DNA from 3 places in the Streptomyces sp. NPDC014623 genome. Region 1 is predicted to be linked to each of the others. Evidence: riboswitches for the same ligand, from Rfam matches in the RefSeq annotation. Region 1 holds a riboswitch; each other region holds the start of a gene.
The links. A riboswitch is a leader RNA that binds a small molecule or an ion and turns the genes downstream of it on or off. The one in region 1 is predicted to bind cobalamin.
Positions count from the first base shown of each region.

Region 1 (5,545 bases):
GTCCAGCAGTCCTGCCTCGCCGAGGACGAAGGCGCCGGAGCAGACGCTCAGCACCCGTGCCCCGCGCTCGACCGCCCGGCGCAGGGCGTCCAGGGCCTCCTTCGGGTACGTCCGCTCCACGAAGTGGCTCCCGGCGGGTACCGCGATGAGGTCGGCCTCCTCCAGGCGGTCGAGGCCGTGGGGAGTGCTGATGGAGAATCCGGCGTGCGTCCGGACAGCCGTGCCCTCGGCGGACACGACCGCGAAGTCGTGGACCGGTAGCCCCTCGTCGGAGCGGTCCAGCCCGAACACCTCGCACAGGACGCCGAGTTCGAAGGGGTTGACCTCGTCGATCAGCAGGGCGGCGACATTCTTCAGCATGACGTCAGTGTGGCAGCAATTCGAGGGTGAGTGACAGTCCTGCCACTGCCGGAATCCGGCCGTGCGGACGACAGTGGAGCCATGAACACATTCATGCACTACCTGGCCGTAGCCGTACTTTTCGCCCTCGTCCTGCTGCCCGCGCTCGTCGGGCTCGCCCGGGAGCGCCGGATCGACCGTGAGCTGCGGGTCGCGGCACGGCGCAGGGAGGCCGCACCCCCGGAGACGGCGGGCGCCGCGCAGCCGGCCAGGGCCGCACGACGCCCGTACCTCAGGGCCTGGGCACGGATCTAGGGTCTAGAAGTCGTCGTCGAACCCGACGGACCCCTCCACCGCCACCTGGTACGCGGAGGGGCGGCGCTCGAAGAAGTTGGTCAGCTCCTGCACCCCCTGGAGCTCCATGAACGAGAACGGGTTCTCGGAACCGTAGAGCGCGGGGAAGCCGAGCCGGGTGAGCCGCTGGTCGGCGACGCACTCCAGGTACTGGCGCACCGACTCGGTGTTCATCCCCGGCAGACCCTCACCGCACAGGTCGCGGCCGAACTGCAGTTCCGCCTCGACGGCTTCCTTCAGCATGTCGGTGACCTGCTGCTGGAGGGCGTCGTCGAAGAGGCCGGGCTCCTCCTTGCGGACCGTGTCCACGACCTCGAAGGCGAAGTTCATGTGCATCGTCTCGTCACGGAACACCCAGTTGGTACCCGTGGCCAGACCGTGCAGCAGACCGCGCGAACGGAACCAGTAGACGTACGCGAAGGCGCCGTAGAAGAACAGCCCCTCGATGCACGCGGCGAAGCAGATCAGGTTGAGCAGGAAGCGCCGGCGGTCGGCCTTCGTCTCCAGCCGCTCGATCTTCTCGACCGAGTCCATCCACCGGAAGCAGAACTGCGCCTTCTCCCGGATGGAGGGGATCTCCTCGACCGCGTCGAAGGCCGCCGCGCGGTCCTCCGGGTCGGGCAGGTAGGTGTCGAGCAGCGTCAGGTAGAACTGGACGTGCACGGCCTCCTCGAACAGCTGACGCGACAGGTAGAGCCGGGCCTCGGGGGAGTTGATGTGCTTGTAGAGCGTCAGCACCAGGTTGTTGGAGACGATCGAGTCACCCGTCGCGAAGAAGGCGACCAGCCGGCCGATCATGTGCTGCTCACCGGGGGACAGCTTGGCGAGGTCGGCGACGTCGGAGTGGAGGTCGACCTCCTCCACGGTCCAGGTGTTCTTGATCGCGTCCCGGTAGCGTTCGTAGAAGTCCGGGTAGCGCATGGGGCGCAGGGTCAGTTCGAAGCCCGGGTCGAGCAGGTTCTTGTTCTCGGTCGTGGTCATTACTGGCAGGCCTCGCAGGACTCGGGGTTTTCGAGGGAACAGGCGATCGCGTCCGCGTCGGGGGCAGGTGCCTGCTGCACGGGGATCGAGGCGGCGGCGGCGGCCGTGCCGGACGCCGCGCGGGCGATCCGGGTCGCGGGGCGCGAACGCAGGTAGTACGTCGTCTTCAGCCCCTGCTTCCAGGCGTACGCGTACATCGAGGAGAGCTTGCCGATCGTCGGCGTCTCCAGGAACAGGTTCAGTGACTGGCTCTGGTCGAGGAAGGGCGTACGGGCCGCCGCCATGTCGATCAGGCCGCGCTGCGGGATCTCCCACGCCGTGCGGTACAGCGCCCGCACGTCCTCAGGGATCCAGGCGAAGCCCTGTACGGAACCGCTCGCCTCGCGCAGCGCCTCGCGGGTCCGCGCGTCCCAGACGCCGAGCTTCTTCAGCTCGTCCACCAGGTAGGCGTTGACCTGGAGGAACTCCCCGCTGAGGGTCTCGCGCTTGAAGAGGTTGGAGACCTGCGGCTCGATGCACTCGTACACCCCGGCGATCGAGGCGATCGTCGCCGTCGGGGCGATGGCGAGCAGCAGGGAGTTGCGCATCCCGCTCTTCGCGACGCGGGCCCGCAGCGTGTCCCAGCGCTCCGGCCAGTTCAGCTCGGTGCCGTAGTGGTCCGGGTGCAGCACGCCGCGGGCGGCGCGGGTCTCGGACCAGGCGGGCAGCGGACCGGACCTTTCCGCGAGGTCGCAGGACGCCTCGTAGGCGGCGAGCATGATCCGCTCGGAGATCCGGGTGGACAGCGCGCGGGCCTCGGGGGAGTCGAACGGCAGCCGCAGCTTGAAGAAGACGTCCTGCAGGCCCATCGCGCCCAGGCCCACCGGGCGCCAGCGGGCGTTGGACCGGCCGGCCTGCTCCGTCGGGTAGAAGTTGATGTCCACCACGCGGTCGAGGAAGGTCACCGCCGTCGTGACGGCGGCGTCCAGCCGCTCCCAGTCGACGGTGCCGTCGGCGACGAACGCGCCGAGGTTGACCGAACCGAGGTTGCAGACGGCTGTCTCGCCGTCGTCGGTGACCTCCAGGATCTCGGTGCAGAGGTTGGAGGAGTGCACGACGCGGCCCGGCTCCGCGGTCTGGTTCGCCGTGCGGTTGGAGGCGTCCTTGAACGTCATCCAGCCCTGCCCGGTCTGCGCGAGGGTCCGCATCATCCGCCCGTACAGCTCACGGGCCGGCAGGGTCTTGCGGGCGAGCCCCTTCGCCTCGGCGGCGCGGTACGCGGCGTCGAACTCGTCACCCCACAGGTCCACGAGTTCGGGGGCGTCGGCCGGGGAGAACAGCGACCACTGCGTGTCCGCGTCGACGCGTCGCATGAACTCGTCCGGGATCCAGTGCGCCAGGTTGAGGTTGTGCGTACGCCGCTGGTCCTCGCCGGTGTTGTCGCGCAGTTCCAGGAACTCCTCGATGTCCGCGTGCCAGGTCTCCAGGTAGACGGCGGCGGCTCCCTTGCGGCGGCCGCCCTGGTTGACCGCGGCGACCGAGGCGTCGAGCGTCTTCAGGAACGGCACGATGCCGTTGGAGTGCCCGTTGGTGCCGCGGATGAGGGAACCCCGGGCGCGGACACGGGAGTAGGAGAGCCCGATGCCGCCCGCGTGCTTGGAGAGGCGCGCCACCTGGTGGTAGCGGTCGTAGATCGAGTCGAGCTCGTCCAGCGGCGAGTCCAGCAGATAGCAGGACGACATCTGCGGGTGGCGGGTGCCGGAGTTGAAAAGGGTGGGGGAGGAGGGCAGGTAGTCGAGCCGGCTCATCAGGCCGTACAGCGCGGCCACTTCCTCCAGGGCGCGCTCGGAGGTGTCCTCGGCGAGCCCGGCGGCGACGCGCAGCATGAAGTGCTGAGGGGTCTCGACGACCTCGCGGGTGAGCGGGTGGCGCAGCAGGTAGCGGCTGTGCAGCGTCCGCAGCCCGAAGTAGCCGAAGCGGTCGTCGGCGCCGTCGGCGAGCGCCTGGTCGACCAGTGCGTCGAGGGCGGCGGCGTGCAGTGTGACGAACTCCGCCGTACGGTCCGCGATGAGGCCCTCACGGTGTCCGACGGCGACCGACGAGGAGAAGGAGACGGCACCCTGGCCGGCGGCCTCGTCCGCGACGGCCCGGGTCAGCAGCCGGGCGGCGAGCCGGGAGTAGGCCGGGTCCTCGGAGATCAGTCCGGCGGCGGCCTCGATGGCCAGCGAGCGCAGTTCGGCCTCGTCCGACCGCGCGCTGCGGCCGCGCAGCGCGGCTGCGGCGACCCGTCCGGGGTCGGTGTCGGGCAGATCGGCGGTGAGGCCGGTCAGGGTCCGCAGCAGGGCGGTCCCGGGCGCGTCGGTCGTACGGCCTTCGGATTCCGCGGCTGAAACCGGGTCGGCTGGCGCGATGGTCACTGGGGCTATCCCTCGCTCGGCTCAGGGCCTGCGGGAGCGGGGCAGCCGGGCACGGCGGCGCCCGGGGACGGACAGCACGGCGCACGGCGTCCACCGGCCCTCCGCGGGGCCCGGACGTCTCGGCGTCCGGTTCGGTCGAGCCGGACGCACTGTCGACAGGTCTTCGGACTTCGGGGTGCGGACAAGCACACCGATCACACCGTTGCGGGACAGTTCCGGATTCGCACCGGATTCCCCTGTGACGACAGCGAAGTTGAGCATACATGTGGGGGCTCCTGATTGAAGAAGCCCCCACATGTTGTGTCGGAGTAGGCCAGAGCTCCAGCTGGTATGTCAGGAGCGGGACGTTCGGCAGAGGGCACCGGTCCGGCTCCGGGGTCCGTACGAGGCCGAGGCGCCGGTAGATCCTGTGGGCGCCCCGCATGGTCCGCTGCGCCCGGAGGACCAGCCCGGAGAGCCCTCCGGCGGCTCACGCCCGGTCGACGCGGGCCCGTACGAGCGCCTCGTCCGCCCCCCGCCCACGGGCCTCCGGCGAGACGGCCGGCATCCGGAACTCTGCCTCGTCCTCCTCGGCGACGTCCGTCCACGGTCTGCCGGGCGCCACGTAGGTGACGCCCCCCAGCAACCGGCCGTCGGCGTCCAGCACCTCGGCCGCCCGCCGCTCCACGGCGTGCGGCTGTTCCGGACAGGGGTCGCCGGCGCCGAGGTCCAGGAGCCCTTCCACGAGGTACGCCTGTGCGGTGATCTCGCCCAGAGCCTCGAACCGAGCGGGCGGGACCGGCCTGATCGATACGTCCGTGGGCGGCGGTCTGCCGCAGGCGCAGGGCTCGGCGCGCCCCCGTTCCGGGCGGCGGCGTCCCACGGGGCCGCCGCCCGGAACGGCGCCGTCCCGGCAGGGAGACCCCTGCCGGGACGGCGTCACGCTCCGGAGCTGCCGTGGGGGTCAGTGACCTCCCGGCGCACCCGCCGTGGCCGGCGGAAGCTCGGCCTTGACCCCGGGGTCGCCGACGTCCGCCGTGTAGTCGGACGGAGAGGTCTCGTCCACACCGGAGGGGGCCTTCAGCGCGTTGAGGACGAAGGTCAGCACCACCACGACGACGAGGTTCAGCACGAACGCGGTGAGACCGATGTAGCCGATCTCGCCGATGCCCGGTATCTCCTTCGAGGACCCGCCGAAGTGCTTCTGGGTCGGGCTGGCGACGCCGTAGGCGGCCACCGTGCCGTAGATCATGCCGACCGCCCAGCCCGCGATCAGGGCCCAGCGGTGGAACCAGCGGGTGAACAGGCCGCCCACCAGGGCGGGCATCGTCTGGAGGATCCAGATACCGCCCAGCAGCTGGAAGTTGATCGCGACGGTCTTGTCCATGGTGAGGACGAAGGCGAGCGCGCCGACCTTGACCAGCAGCGAGACCAGCTTGGAGACCTTGGTCTCCTGGGCCGGGGTCGCGTCGGGCTTGATGAAGTCCTTGTAGATG
Region 1 is NZ_JBIBZU010000020.1:64,782-70,326, forward strand. It holds gene ACF1FZ_RS27535 (GlxA family transcriptional regulator) at 1-360, opposite strand, end outside; gene ACF1FZ_RS27540 (hypothetical protein) at 442-654, shown strand; gene ACF1FZ_RS27545 (ribonucleotide-diphosphate reductase subunit beta) at 658-1,674, opposite strand; gene ACF1FZ_RS27550 (ribonucleoside-diphosphate reductase subunit alpha) at 1,674-4,070, opposite strand; cobalamin riboswitch at 4,207-4,337, opposite strand; partial or broken gene ACF1FZ_RS27555 (GNAT family N-acetyltransferase) at 4,387-4,857, opposite strand; gene mctP (monocarboxylate uptake permease MctP) at 5,014-5,545, opposite strand, start outside.

Region 2 (5,545 bases), on a different contig from region 1:
GTCGGCGCCGAAGCCGTTGTCGTCGGCGGACGCGGCGATCCAGCGGTACGCGGCCAGGTAGTGGTGCGAGGGCGGCAGGTCGGGGTCGTGGTAGATCGCGATCGGGTTCTCGCCGAAGCCGCGCGGCGGCTGGATGAGGATCAGCAGGTTGCCGCGGCGCAGGGCGGCGAGCACGATGTCGCCCTCGGGGTTGCGGGACCGGTCGAGGAACATCTCACCGGGCGCCGGGCCCCAGTGCTCCTCCACCGCCTCCCGGAGTTCGGCGGGCAGGGTGGCGAACCAGCGGCGGTAGTCCGCGGCGGGGATCCGGACCGGGTTGCGGGCCAGCTGCTCCTCGGTCAGCCACTCCTGGTCGTGGCCGCCGGCCTCGATGAGCGCGTAGATCAGCTCGTCGCCGTCACCGGACACCAGGCCCGGGATCTCCTCCTCCGGACCGAAGTCGTAACCCTCCTCCCGGAGCCTGCGCAGCAGGGCGACGGCGCTGGCCGGGGTGTCGAGGCCGACCGCGTTGCCGATGCGGGAGTGCTTGGTCGGGTAGGCCGACAGGACGAGCGCGATCCGCTTCTCGGCGGCCGGGATGTGGCGGAGCCGGGCGTGGCGTACGGCGATCCCGGCGACCCGGGCGGCCCGCTCGGGATCGGCGACGTATGCGGGCAGGCCGTCCTCGTCGATCTCCTTGAAGGAGAACGGCACGGTGATCAACCGGCCGTCGAACTCGGGGACGGCGATCTGGGTCGCCGCGTCCAGCGGGGAGACGCCCTCGTCGTTCTCCTCCCAGGCGGCCCGCGGGCTGGTGAGGCAGAGCGCCTGGAGGACGGGCACGTCGAGGCCGGTGAGGGCACCCGCGTCCCAGGACTCGTCGTCTCCGCCGGCCGACGCGGTGGCGGGCTTGGTGCCGCCCGCGGCGAGGACCGTCGTCACGATGGCGTCGGCGGCGCGGAGTTCGTCGATGAGCTCGGGCTCAGGGGTGCGGAGCGAGGCGACGTACAGCGGGAGGACGCGGGCGCCCGCGTCCTCCACGGCCGTGCAGAGCGCCTCGACGAACGCGGTGTTCCCGCTCATGTGGTGGGCGCGGTAGTAGAGCACCGCGACCGTCGGCCCGGTGACGTCCCCGGCGGTCCGCTCCAGCGGGCCCCACGCGGGGGCGGGGGCGGGCGCCTCGAAGCCGTGACCGGTGAGCAGCACGGTGTCGGAGAGGAAGCGGGCCAGCTGCTCCAGGTTGGCGGGGCCGCCGTGCGCGAGGTAGGCGTGCGCCTCCGCCGCGATGCCGATGGGCACGGTCGACGCGGCCATCAGCTGTGCGTCGGGGGCCTGTTCGCCGGTGAGCACGACGACGGGCCGGCCGGTGGCGAGGACCTGGTCGAGGCCCTCCTGCCAGGCACGGACACCTCCGAGGAGACGTACGACGACGAGGTCCGTGCCCTCCAGGAGCTGCGGCAGGTCCTCGACGGAGAGCCGGGACGGGTTCGCGTAACGGAAGCCGACCGGGCCGCCGGAGGCGCGGGCGCTGAGCAGGTCGGTGTCGGACGTCGACAGGAGCAGGATCATGCGGCGTCAGTCCTTCCCCGGGGTGTCCACGCCCCAGGCGGTGTCGGATTGGGGGTCTCCCCCGCTCGGGCGGAGCCGAGCTCGGGGATGGGAGTTCCTGACTCGCACGGCCTGGGGCCGGGCTCACAGTGGCGGGACCGCGCCGGGATCTCACCGGGCTTCCTCCCATGTCGCCGTATGGCGATGGCGGACCCAACGGACCGCCGCTAGGCATAGTAGGCGGCGGGTGGGGGGTCCTGACCAGACGGCCCCCGCACCGGCCGGGACCGGGGCCTGCCCGGGCGGCCCGCGCACCGGCCGGGAGAGGTGGTGTCCCGCAGGTCACAGTGACCGTCAGGATGCGACCCGGTCACGGTCGGTATGCTCGCCGCCATGCCCGCCTCCTCCCTCCCGTCCCGGTCTCCGGGTGATGCGTGTGCCCGGAGCAGCGATGACGCCTGTCCCGGTGCGCTGCGCCTGCACCGGGCGGATGACGGTGCGCTGGCGCGGATCCGCATACCCGGCGGGGTGCTGACGCCCCGGCAGGCAGAGGTGCTCGGGCATGCCGCCGAGCGCTTCGGTGACGGTGAGCTGCATCTCACCTCCCGTGGGAACGTGCAACTGCGCGGGCTCGGCCCGGACTGCGGCGCCGAGCTGGCCGGGCTGCTGGACGAGGCCGGGCTGCTGCCCTCCGCACGTCATGAACGGGTGCGCAACATGGTCGCGTCCCCCCTCTCCGGGCTCGACGGCCTCGGTGCCGGTGACGTCAGACCCTGGCTGACCGGACTGGACAGCCTCCTCTGCGCGAGCGACCGCGCGACGGCGCTCTCCGGACGTTTCCTGTTCGCCCTCGACGACGGCCGCGGCGACGTGGACGCCCTCGGCGCCGACCTCACCCTCCTCGGCCACGGTGACGGCGGCGCCCTGCTGCGCATCGGCCCCGGTGACTCCGTGCTCCGCGTGCCCTGGGCCGACGGGCCGCGCGCCGCGCTGATCGCCGCCGAGGCCTTCCTCGACGCGGCCCGGGGGCCCGGCGCCTGGCGGGTGAAGGACCTGCCGGACGGTGCGGCGGCAGCGCTGCCCGCCGAAGTCGTCCGCCGGCTGCGACAGGCCGGCCTGACGGTCGCCCCGCACCACCACCCCCGCCCCCTCGGAGCCCAGCCCCCCGCCCCCGGCCCCGTGCCGGGCAGTCACCGCCACCACACCGCGCTGTCGGTCGGCGTGCCGCTGGGCCGGCTGGACCGGGCTCAGTGGCGGCTGCTGGCCGGCGCCGGGGAACTGCGCCTCACCCCGTGGCGCGGGGCCGTCGTCACCGGGGTCGCACCCGACCGTGCGGGCAGCCTGCTGAGCGGCCTCTCCGACGCCGGTCTGATCACTGGACCGGGCTCCCCGTGGGCCGGCGTGGGGGCCTGTATCGGGCAGCCCGGCTGCGCGAAGTCACTGGCCGATGTGCGGGCCGAGGCGGGGGCCGCCGTCGGCCCGGCCGGGCGGCTCCCTGTGTACTGGTCCGGGTGCGAACGCCGCTGCGGTCATCCGCACGGGGAGTGGATCGATGTGGTCGCCGTCCCCGGAGGCCACCGGATCTCCCACGTCCGGGGGGACCGGACGGCATCGGCGGTGACGGTCCGGGACGACCCGGGCGCACTCGCCGCAGCCGTGGCAGCGGCCCGGGGCGCGCGCAGCTGACCACCACGCACCACCTTCCTGTCCGACTTGTTCGATGAAGAAAGCGACAGCACTGTGCACCAGTACGAGAAGGACGGACCGGCGATCTACCGCCAGTCCTTCGCCACCATCCGTGCGGAGGCGGATCTGGCCGGGCTGCCCGCCGACGTGAGCCAGGTCGCCGTTCGCATGATCCACGCCTGCGGCATGGTCGACCTCGTACGCGATCTCGCCTTCTCGCCGAGCGCGGTGGCCGACGCCCGCGCGGCGCTGCGCGCCGGCGCACCGATCCTGTGCGACGTCGCGATGGTCGCCAGCGGTGTCACCCGCAAGCGCCTGCCCGCGGACAACGAGGTGATCTGCACCCTGTCCGATCCCGGCGTCCCCGAACTGGCCGTGAAGCTCGGAACCACCCGCAGCGCCGCCGCCCTGGAGCTGTGGCGGGACCGGATGGAGGGCGCGGTCGTCGCCGTCGGGAACGCGCCCACCGCGCTCTTCCGACTGCTGGAGATGATCGAGGAGGGCGCCCCGCGCCCCGCCGCGGTCATCGGTGTGCCCGTCGGCTTCATCGGGGCCGCCGAGTCCAAGGAGGCTCTGGCCGCCCACCCGTCCGGGCTGGAGCACCTCGTCGTGCGGGGCAGGCGCGGCGGCAGCGCCATCGCCGCCGCCGCCCTCAACGCGATCGCCAGCGAGGAGGAGTGAGCGTGCCCGAGCAGCAGCAGGCCGACGGCACCGGAAGCACCGGGCGGCTCTACGGCGTCGGGCTGGGTCCCGGAGACCCGGCCCTGATGACCGTGCGGGCCGTGCAGGTCATCGGCGAGGCCGATGTCGTCGCGTACCACTCCGCCCGGCACGGCCGTTCCATCGCCCGCTCGATCGCGGCGCAGTACATCCGCGCCGACCACATCGAGGAGGCGCTGGTCTACCCCGTCACGACGGAGACCACGGACCACCCCGGCGGCTACCGGGGTGCGCTGGACGAGTTCTACGCCGAGGCCGCGGCCCGCCTCGCGGCGCACCTCGACGCCGGGCGCACCGTCGCCGTGCTCGCCGAGGGCGACCCGCTCTTCTACGGCTCGTACCAGCACATGCACAAGCGGCTCGCGGACCGTTACGACACCGAGGTCATCCCCGGCGTCACCTCGGTCAGCGCTGCCGCCGCCCGTCTGGGAACCCCGCTCGTCGAGGCCGAGGAGGTGCTGACGATCCTGCCGGGAACCCTTCCGGAGGAAGAGCTGACCGCACGTCTGGCGGCCACGGACTCCGCGGTGGTGATGAAGCTGGGGCGGACTTTCCCCGCCGTGCGCCGCGCGTTCGAGGCGTCCGGGCGGCTGCCCGAGGCGCGTTACGTCGAGCGCGCCACCATGGCCGGGGAGCGGACCGGTGACCTGGCGGACACCGACGCCGGCTCCGTGCCGTACTTCGCGGTCGCCGTGCTGCCCAGCCGGATCGACGCGCCCCGCCCCTCCCCGGCAGCGGGCCGGGACACCGGGGAGGTCGTCGTGGTCGGCACCGGGCCGGCCGGACCGCTGTGGCTGACGCCCGAGACACGCGGGGCGCTGGCCGCCGCCGACGACCTGGTCGGCTACACGACGTATCTGGACAGGGTGCCGGTGCGGCCGGGCCAGCAGCGTCACGGCTCCGACAACAAGGTCGAGTCGGAACGCGCCGAGTTCGCCCTCGACCTGGCACGCCGCGGCCGCCGGGTGGCCGTGGTGTCCGGAGGCGACCCCGGGGTCTTCGCGATGGCGACGGCCGTGCTGGAGGTGGCCTCTCAGGACGCGTACACGGACATCGCCGTGCGGGTGCTCCCCGGAGTGACCGCGGCCAATGCCGCCGCCGCCAGGGCCGGTGCGCCCCTGGGCCACGACTACGCCACCATCTCGCTCTCGGACCGGCTCAAGCCGTGGGAGGTCATCGCCGGGCGACTGCGCGCGGCGGCCACGGCCGACCTCGTCATGGCGTTGTACAACCCTGGCTCCCGCAGCCGGACCTGGCAGGTCGGCAAGGCCCGCGACCTGCTGCTGGAGCACCGCTCCCCGGACACACCCGTGGTGCTCGGCCGCGATGTCGGAGGCCCGGCCGAGAGCGTGCGGACGGTGCGGCTGGCCGACCTGGACCCGGCCGAGGTGGACATGCGGACGATCCTCATCGTCGGTTCCTCGCAGACCCGTTGGGTGCGGAGGGGTGAGGGGCGGCAGATCGTCTGGACGCCACGCCGCTACCCGGAGGACTGACCGGCCGGGGCGGCGCCCCATGGACCGGCGCCGCCCCGGCCGGTCAGCACCCCCGCCCAAGCCGTCCGGGAGTCCGGCTCCTGATCGCGCGTCATGTCCCGCGCGCGGCACCGGTG
Region 2 is NZ_JBIBZU010000009.1:177,418-182,962, reverse strand. It holds gene cobN (cobaltochelatase subunit CobN) at 1-1,548, opposite strand, end outside; cobalamin riboswitch at 1,620-1,760, opposite strand; gene ACF1FZ_RS17030 (cobalamin biosynthesis protein CobG) at 1,909-3,213, shown strand; gene ACF1FZ_RS17025 (precorrin-8X methylmutase) at 3,268-3,894, shown strand; gene cobJ (precorrin-3B C(17)-methyltransferase) at 3,891-5,429, shown strand.
Region 2: another riboswitch for cobalamin. It lies ahead of cobN (cobaltochelatase subunit CobN); the one in region 1 lies ahead of ACF1FZ_RS27550 (ribonucleoside-diphosphate reductase subunit alpha).

Region 3 (5,545 bases), on a different contig from region 1:
CCGGGCCCGCTGCAGCAACGTCCGGTGCCGTCATGCGCGCCCGCACGACCTGGCCTCTCGCCCGGTCGACGCCCAGCGCCAGACGCCAAACCGCGCGACGCTAGCCTCGCGCTTTCATGAAGCGCGAGGCTAATAACGTGATCTTGCGTTTGTGATCCCCGGTCGCCCCGGAGGGCAACCGCCAGCACGTCGCCAGCCGGCGCTTCCCAGTGGCGCAGGACGCTGCGATCCTCGGCTGCCCCGGGGGGACGACTGCCACCCCAGCAGGTTTTACAGTCCCCCTGACGCCGTCGAACTGACACCTGTCGAATAGGTCGGAGGCCCCGGCCCTGAGCGAGCCGCTCGGCTTCTCGTAGTCGCGCACACCGAACGTGCCAGGCAGGGGTGTCAGAGCCTTCAGTACATAGTCGTCGGGCAAGGCATGCGAGTTCCCACGAACTCGGGGGATGTTCTTTCTACTGGCACCGGTGGTTCGGGCGGGGGCGGAAGAACCGGGCGGGTCGCTCACCGGCGACCCGCCCGGCTCAGGTTCTACGGCAAACGAACCATGTCCTGGCTGACCGGCTACCGCCGACTCAACCACCGCTACGAGCGGAAACCGGGCAACTACCTGGCCTTTCTCGGACTAGCAGCCGCTCTCTGCTGCTACAAACGGTTCCTCAAACTGACCATGTAGGGCACGGCCTAAGCACCGACGGCCCGGGGATACTTACGCCGCCGCTGACGGCTGGGACTTCTGAGAGGCTCGCACGAGTGACGACCACCCGCTCGGACCCAGCCCACCACCACACCCCTCACCCGTCGTTGGTCCGGTGCACTGGTGCAGCACTCGGGTTTCAGCTTGCGAAACAGCAGTCCCCGCATTTCGTGCCGGTTGGCGTGCGGTAGTAGAGACAACAGCTACGACGGGTGAAGGCCAGGTCCGGCCCGGTCACGTGCCCCGTACCGACAAGTCGCCCCCTACCGAGCAGGTCCGTCACGAGTTCGCCGAGCGCAGCACGCAGTTGTGGGTAGGCCGACAGCAGCACGCCGGCCGAGCCGACCAATGCGGACGCGGCGTTGCCGTCGAGCAGGCGCGGAGCGACCTTGACGCGAAGGCCGGTGCCCAGAGCGTCGAGGTGGTGCATCACCTCGGCGTACAGACTCCCTGTCCTGTCGGACAGCGAGTCGGCGTACCAGCCGGCGGGCTCGGGCAGCCTGAGCTCCGAACTGTCGTCGGCGCGCTGCAACTCGCTCAGGTCCAGCACAATCCCATGGAGCAGCACGCAGGCCAGCACGGGCGACCAGAGACGGGCGGCGTGCCCGAGGTGAGCGATGGAGACTCCGACACGCAGCTCGGTGGTGCGGTATCGGTTGGCAACTGCGGTGGACAGGTCGGCGAAGCCACTGCTGTAGAAGTGGTCCACAGGACGCCAGCCCTCGTCGCAGCGTCCGACACGCAGGGCGAAGAAGCCTCCGATGGCTGCCACATCGTCCAAAGCCGCAGCCACAACCACCCCGGGTGCCCGAACGAGATCCTTCATGGGGACTGCCTCCTTGCGTGACGCCGTCTCGGAGAAGGACACAAGAGGAGTCCTCACTGCACAAGCGGGCTCGACAGATGCATTTCGGTGGGACCGACGTTCCAGGAGACCGCGCGGTGCCGCAGCGGCGGGCAAGCGTACAGGTCGAGCATCTCGGGCTTAGGAGCGACGCCTGGGCCGCCGGCGCGTACCCAGGCCGCTATGTCTTCCGTGGCTCGGGGATCATTGACGAGCCCGAGCCATACCGGCCTGGCACCGGCTGCTCGGCCGGCAGCGGAAGGTTGGACCACGACGACGTTGGCCTGGGCGCAGACGTCGAGGCAGGCGGAGACCCGTACTGGTGCATCCGAGCGCAGACGCGCCGTCTGCGCGGCGTGATCGATTCCCCGCACCTTGGCGGTGCCGCAACAACAATCTCGGCAAACGACGATTCGGCAAGGCACTGGGGTGACCGCTGTCCCCGTCACTACAGCGTCGTCAGACGTTTCTGCATCCGGCTTTTCAGGGACGCTGAACCGCCCTCTCTCCGGGGAGATCCGCCCCGGCGTCCATCGAGGAGGCGACCGCGTGAGTCTCCTGGCTCTCGGGTCAGGGCTCGTCCCATCCTTCCCACCCGTGAGGATGGCGGAACTGCTGGGATCCGCTCGCCGATCACAGTGACGGGACCGCGCCAGATTCTCACCGGCTTCCTCGGACCGCCGTCGCCCTGTCATCGGCCATCCTCGCATGCGCCGGACGCCCGTGGCCGCCGGCCGGGCCTGATGCACCGCTCCGGTGCCTGCGGAAAGCCCGGCGGCCAACGGGTGCTGCCCGGACAGCAGCAGTCCGACCATGACCGTGCCCCACGCCCACAACAGCGCCGAGCAGCCGAATGCCTGGCTCAGCAGGTACCTCCAGGAGGTGCCGGCGGCGGCCATGCACGGCATGACCACCACGGTCGCCCCTCGGTGCGCAGGGCGACACGACAGGCGGAATGCAGGTCAGGCGTCGGCAGCTCGGACCTTCCTGGCCGTCAGGCGCTTTCTATGACAGCATTCCTGGCCCTCTGGGCACCGTCCCCCGGGTGGCAGTGCGCGCATGTCGCAGGAGCGATCAGTGTGTCGTTGGAGGAGCCGGAGACACGGAGGCTCATTCCGGCCAGAGCATCACAACGGCCCGGGCATCGCCTTTGCCATGGACCGAACTGTCCGTCGGTGCTGTTGGCAGACGCGCTGAGAAAAGGGAACACTCCTCAGTGTTACCCGAAGTGCCACCTCGCAGGGCACGCACGCTTGCCCACGCACCAGCCGCATCAGGCCAACCGCCCGTGTGCCCCTGTCGCAGAGCTGCGAGCGCCCCTAGGGTGAGACGCGCAGTCGGTTCGCGCCTCCCGTCCATCCACATGTGCGGTAGCGCGACGCAAGAGGGAACCCGGTGGGAATCCGGGACTGTCCCGCAACGGTGAGTGGGAACGAGAGCCATCGCAGCACCGGGCCCGTGCGAGGTCCGAGAAGGCGACGGCTGACAGATGCCCGCCGGGTTTCCGGTGAGCGCGCCCACGAGTCCGGAGACCTGCCAACTGCGCCCGTGCGTCGCACGGGCTGTGCACGGCGACCTCGAGGACTGGGTTGGCGGTACGGACGGTTGCACGGTGCACCATGGCCGCGTCCTCCTCCCTGGTCGGTGTTCATGGCCCGGGACCAGGAGGAGAACGAGTTGCTGACCAGACGCAGCTACGTCGTCCGTGCCGGGAGTCCGGCCATCCACTGCCGGCGCACCCGGGGCGAGCGGTGCTGACTCTTGCCGGGGAGCCCCGCGAGGACCGAAGCAGGGCGCCCGTCACCGTGTCCGGCGTCTGCCATGGGACTCTGGGTGAGCTGTACCAGGGCCCGTTGCGCGCGGGCACCGCACCGGACATCGCCCTGGTCTCCTTTCCTGTGGACCGTCACTCCTGGGTCCACTTCACGCGGGGTACCGGGCCGTCGGATCTGTCGAGTCTCGGGGAGAAGTCGGCGAGGGCGGCGCGTCTCTTCCTGGACCATTTCGAGCTCACCCTGCCGACGGGCCTCTGGAGCACCCACTCCGACCTTCGGGTGGGTGTGGGAATGGCCAGTTCGACCGCGGACATCGTCGCGACTCTGCGCTGCCTGTTCCGTCTCTTCTCCGTGCCCTACGACGAACAAGTGGTCCTCGGCATTCTCGCTGCGATCGAGCGGGCCGACAGCGTCTTCCTCGACGAGTTCGCCCTCCACTTGAGCGGCAGGCACCGGGTGGTCCGGCGCCTGGGCACCGCGTTCGGCTTCCACACCGCGTTCGTCACGGAACCCGGCACGGTGGACACCGCCGCCGTCACCACCTCGCTGCTGGAGCACTACCGGCGGCGAGGCGAGGAGTACGAGCGGTGTTTGGCCGATCTCCTCAAGGGTTTCGGCTCCGGTGATCCGGCCGCCGTCGCCCGGGCGGCGACGACCAGCGCCGCGTTGTCCCAGGAGGTTCTCCCCAAGGTCCACTTCCATGAGTTGCTCTCCCACCGGGAGCGGTTCGGTGCGGACGGGATCTTCGTCGCTCACACCGGCTGCCTGATCGGATATCTCTTCCCCCGGCGCCTGGGTGCGCACCGCAAGTCCGACCTGTCCGCCTTTTTCCGTTCACTCGGCTACCAGTGCTCATTCGTCCAAGGAGGATACGGATGATCCACCCCCATATCGCCGACGCCCTCAAGGCCCCCGACCTCGTCAGGCTCACCGACACGGTGGTCCTGATCCGCTTCGAGTCGATGAAGATCTACTCCGCGCTGGCGGCCGTCGGTCATCTCCTCGATCGTGGCACGGTCCGCCCCGGACAGACCCTGATCGACAGCTCCAGCGGTATCTACGCCTACGCCCTCGCGTTGGCCTGCCACCGGTACGGCCTGCGATGCCACATCGTGGCGTCCACCACCGTGGACGTCACCACGCTCGCCCAGCTGGAGATTCTCGGCGCCACCGTGGAGCAAGTCAGGCCATCGCGAAATCTCAAGCTCGACCAGGAACTACGGGTACGCAGGGTGAAGGAGATCCTCGCCGAGCATCCCGACACCCACTGGATGCGCCAGTACCACGACGACATCCATTACCTCGGCTATCACGGCGTCGCCGACCGGATAGCGGCGGCCTTCCCCGGCCGGCCGCTGACCGTGGTCGGCGGCGTGGGCTCCGGCGCATCGACCGGCGGCATCGTGGAACACCTGCGAAGGACCGATCCCACGGTCCGACTGGTGGGCGTACAACCGTTCGGCAGCGTCACCTTCGGCAGCCAGGACCACCACGACCCGGAGGCGATCATCGCCGGCATCGGGTCTTCGATCGTCTTCGACAACGTCCGCCATCACCTCTACGACGGCGTGCACTGGATGGACTTCACGCACGCGATGTCCGGCGCGGTCGCTCTCCTGCGTGACCACGCGGTCTTCGCCGGGCTGTCCACCGGAGCCGGATACCTGGCGGCGTCCCACGAGGCGCGCCGCCATCCCGACCGCCTGCACATGGTGATCGGCGCCGACACGGGCCACCGCTACGTGGAGAGGGTCTTCGCCCGGCACAAGGAGTCACTCGACCTCGCGGCCTTGAAACCTGTCGAGGTGCCCGGGCCCGAGGAGATGACCATGCCGTGGTCCACCATGGCATGGCAGCGCACCCCTGCTCCCACGCACAGGAAGGAGCGGGCCGCGTGAGTGTGGTCTGCCTGGAGTCGCTCACCTTCGGACTCCGACATCTGGTACGCGCCGCCGACGCATTCGGCGAACGGTTGCTGCTGCTGACCCGCGATCCGTCGTACTACGCGTACGAGCTCGAGCGGCTCCCTGCCGATGCGCTGGACGTCGTGGATACCGACACCTTCGACACGGACGGGTTGGCGGACCTGCTGCGCGGGACACCCGGTCTGCGAGGTCTCATCAGTTCCACCGACACCTGGACGCTGGTCGGCGCGGAACTCACGGCCCACCTGGGCCTGCCCGGACTCGATCCGGCCGTCCTCCGGCTTGCCCGGGACAAGGCCGCAGT
Region 3 is NZ_JBIBZU010000019.1:108,782-114,326, reverse strand. It holds partial or broken gene ACF1FZ_RS27140 (IS5/IS1182 family transposase) at 536-676, shown strand; gene ACF1FZ_RS27135 ((2Fe-2S)-binding protein) at 837-1,523, opposite strand; gene ACF1FZ_RS27130 ((2Fe-2S) ferredoxin domain-containing protein) at 1,577-1,990, opposite strand; cobalamin riboswitch at 2,093-2,215, opposite strand; cobalamin riboswitch at 2,863-3,097, shown strand; gene ACF1FZ_RS27125 (hypothetical protein) at 3,293-4,195, shown strand; gene ACF1FZ_RS27120 (cysteine synthase family protein) at 4,192-5,214, shown strand; gene ACF1FZ_RS27115 (ATP-grasp domain-containing protein) at 5,211-5,545, shown strand, end outside.
Region 3: another riboswitch for cobalamin. It lies ahead of ACF1FZ_RS27130 ((2Fe-2S) ferredoxin domain-containing protein); the one in region 1 lies ahead of ACF1FZ_RS27550 (ribonucleoside-diphosphate reductase subunit alpha).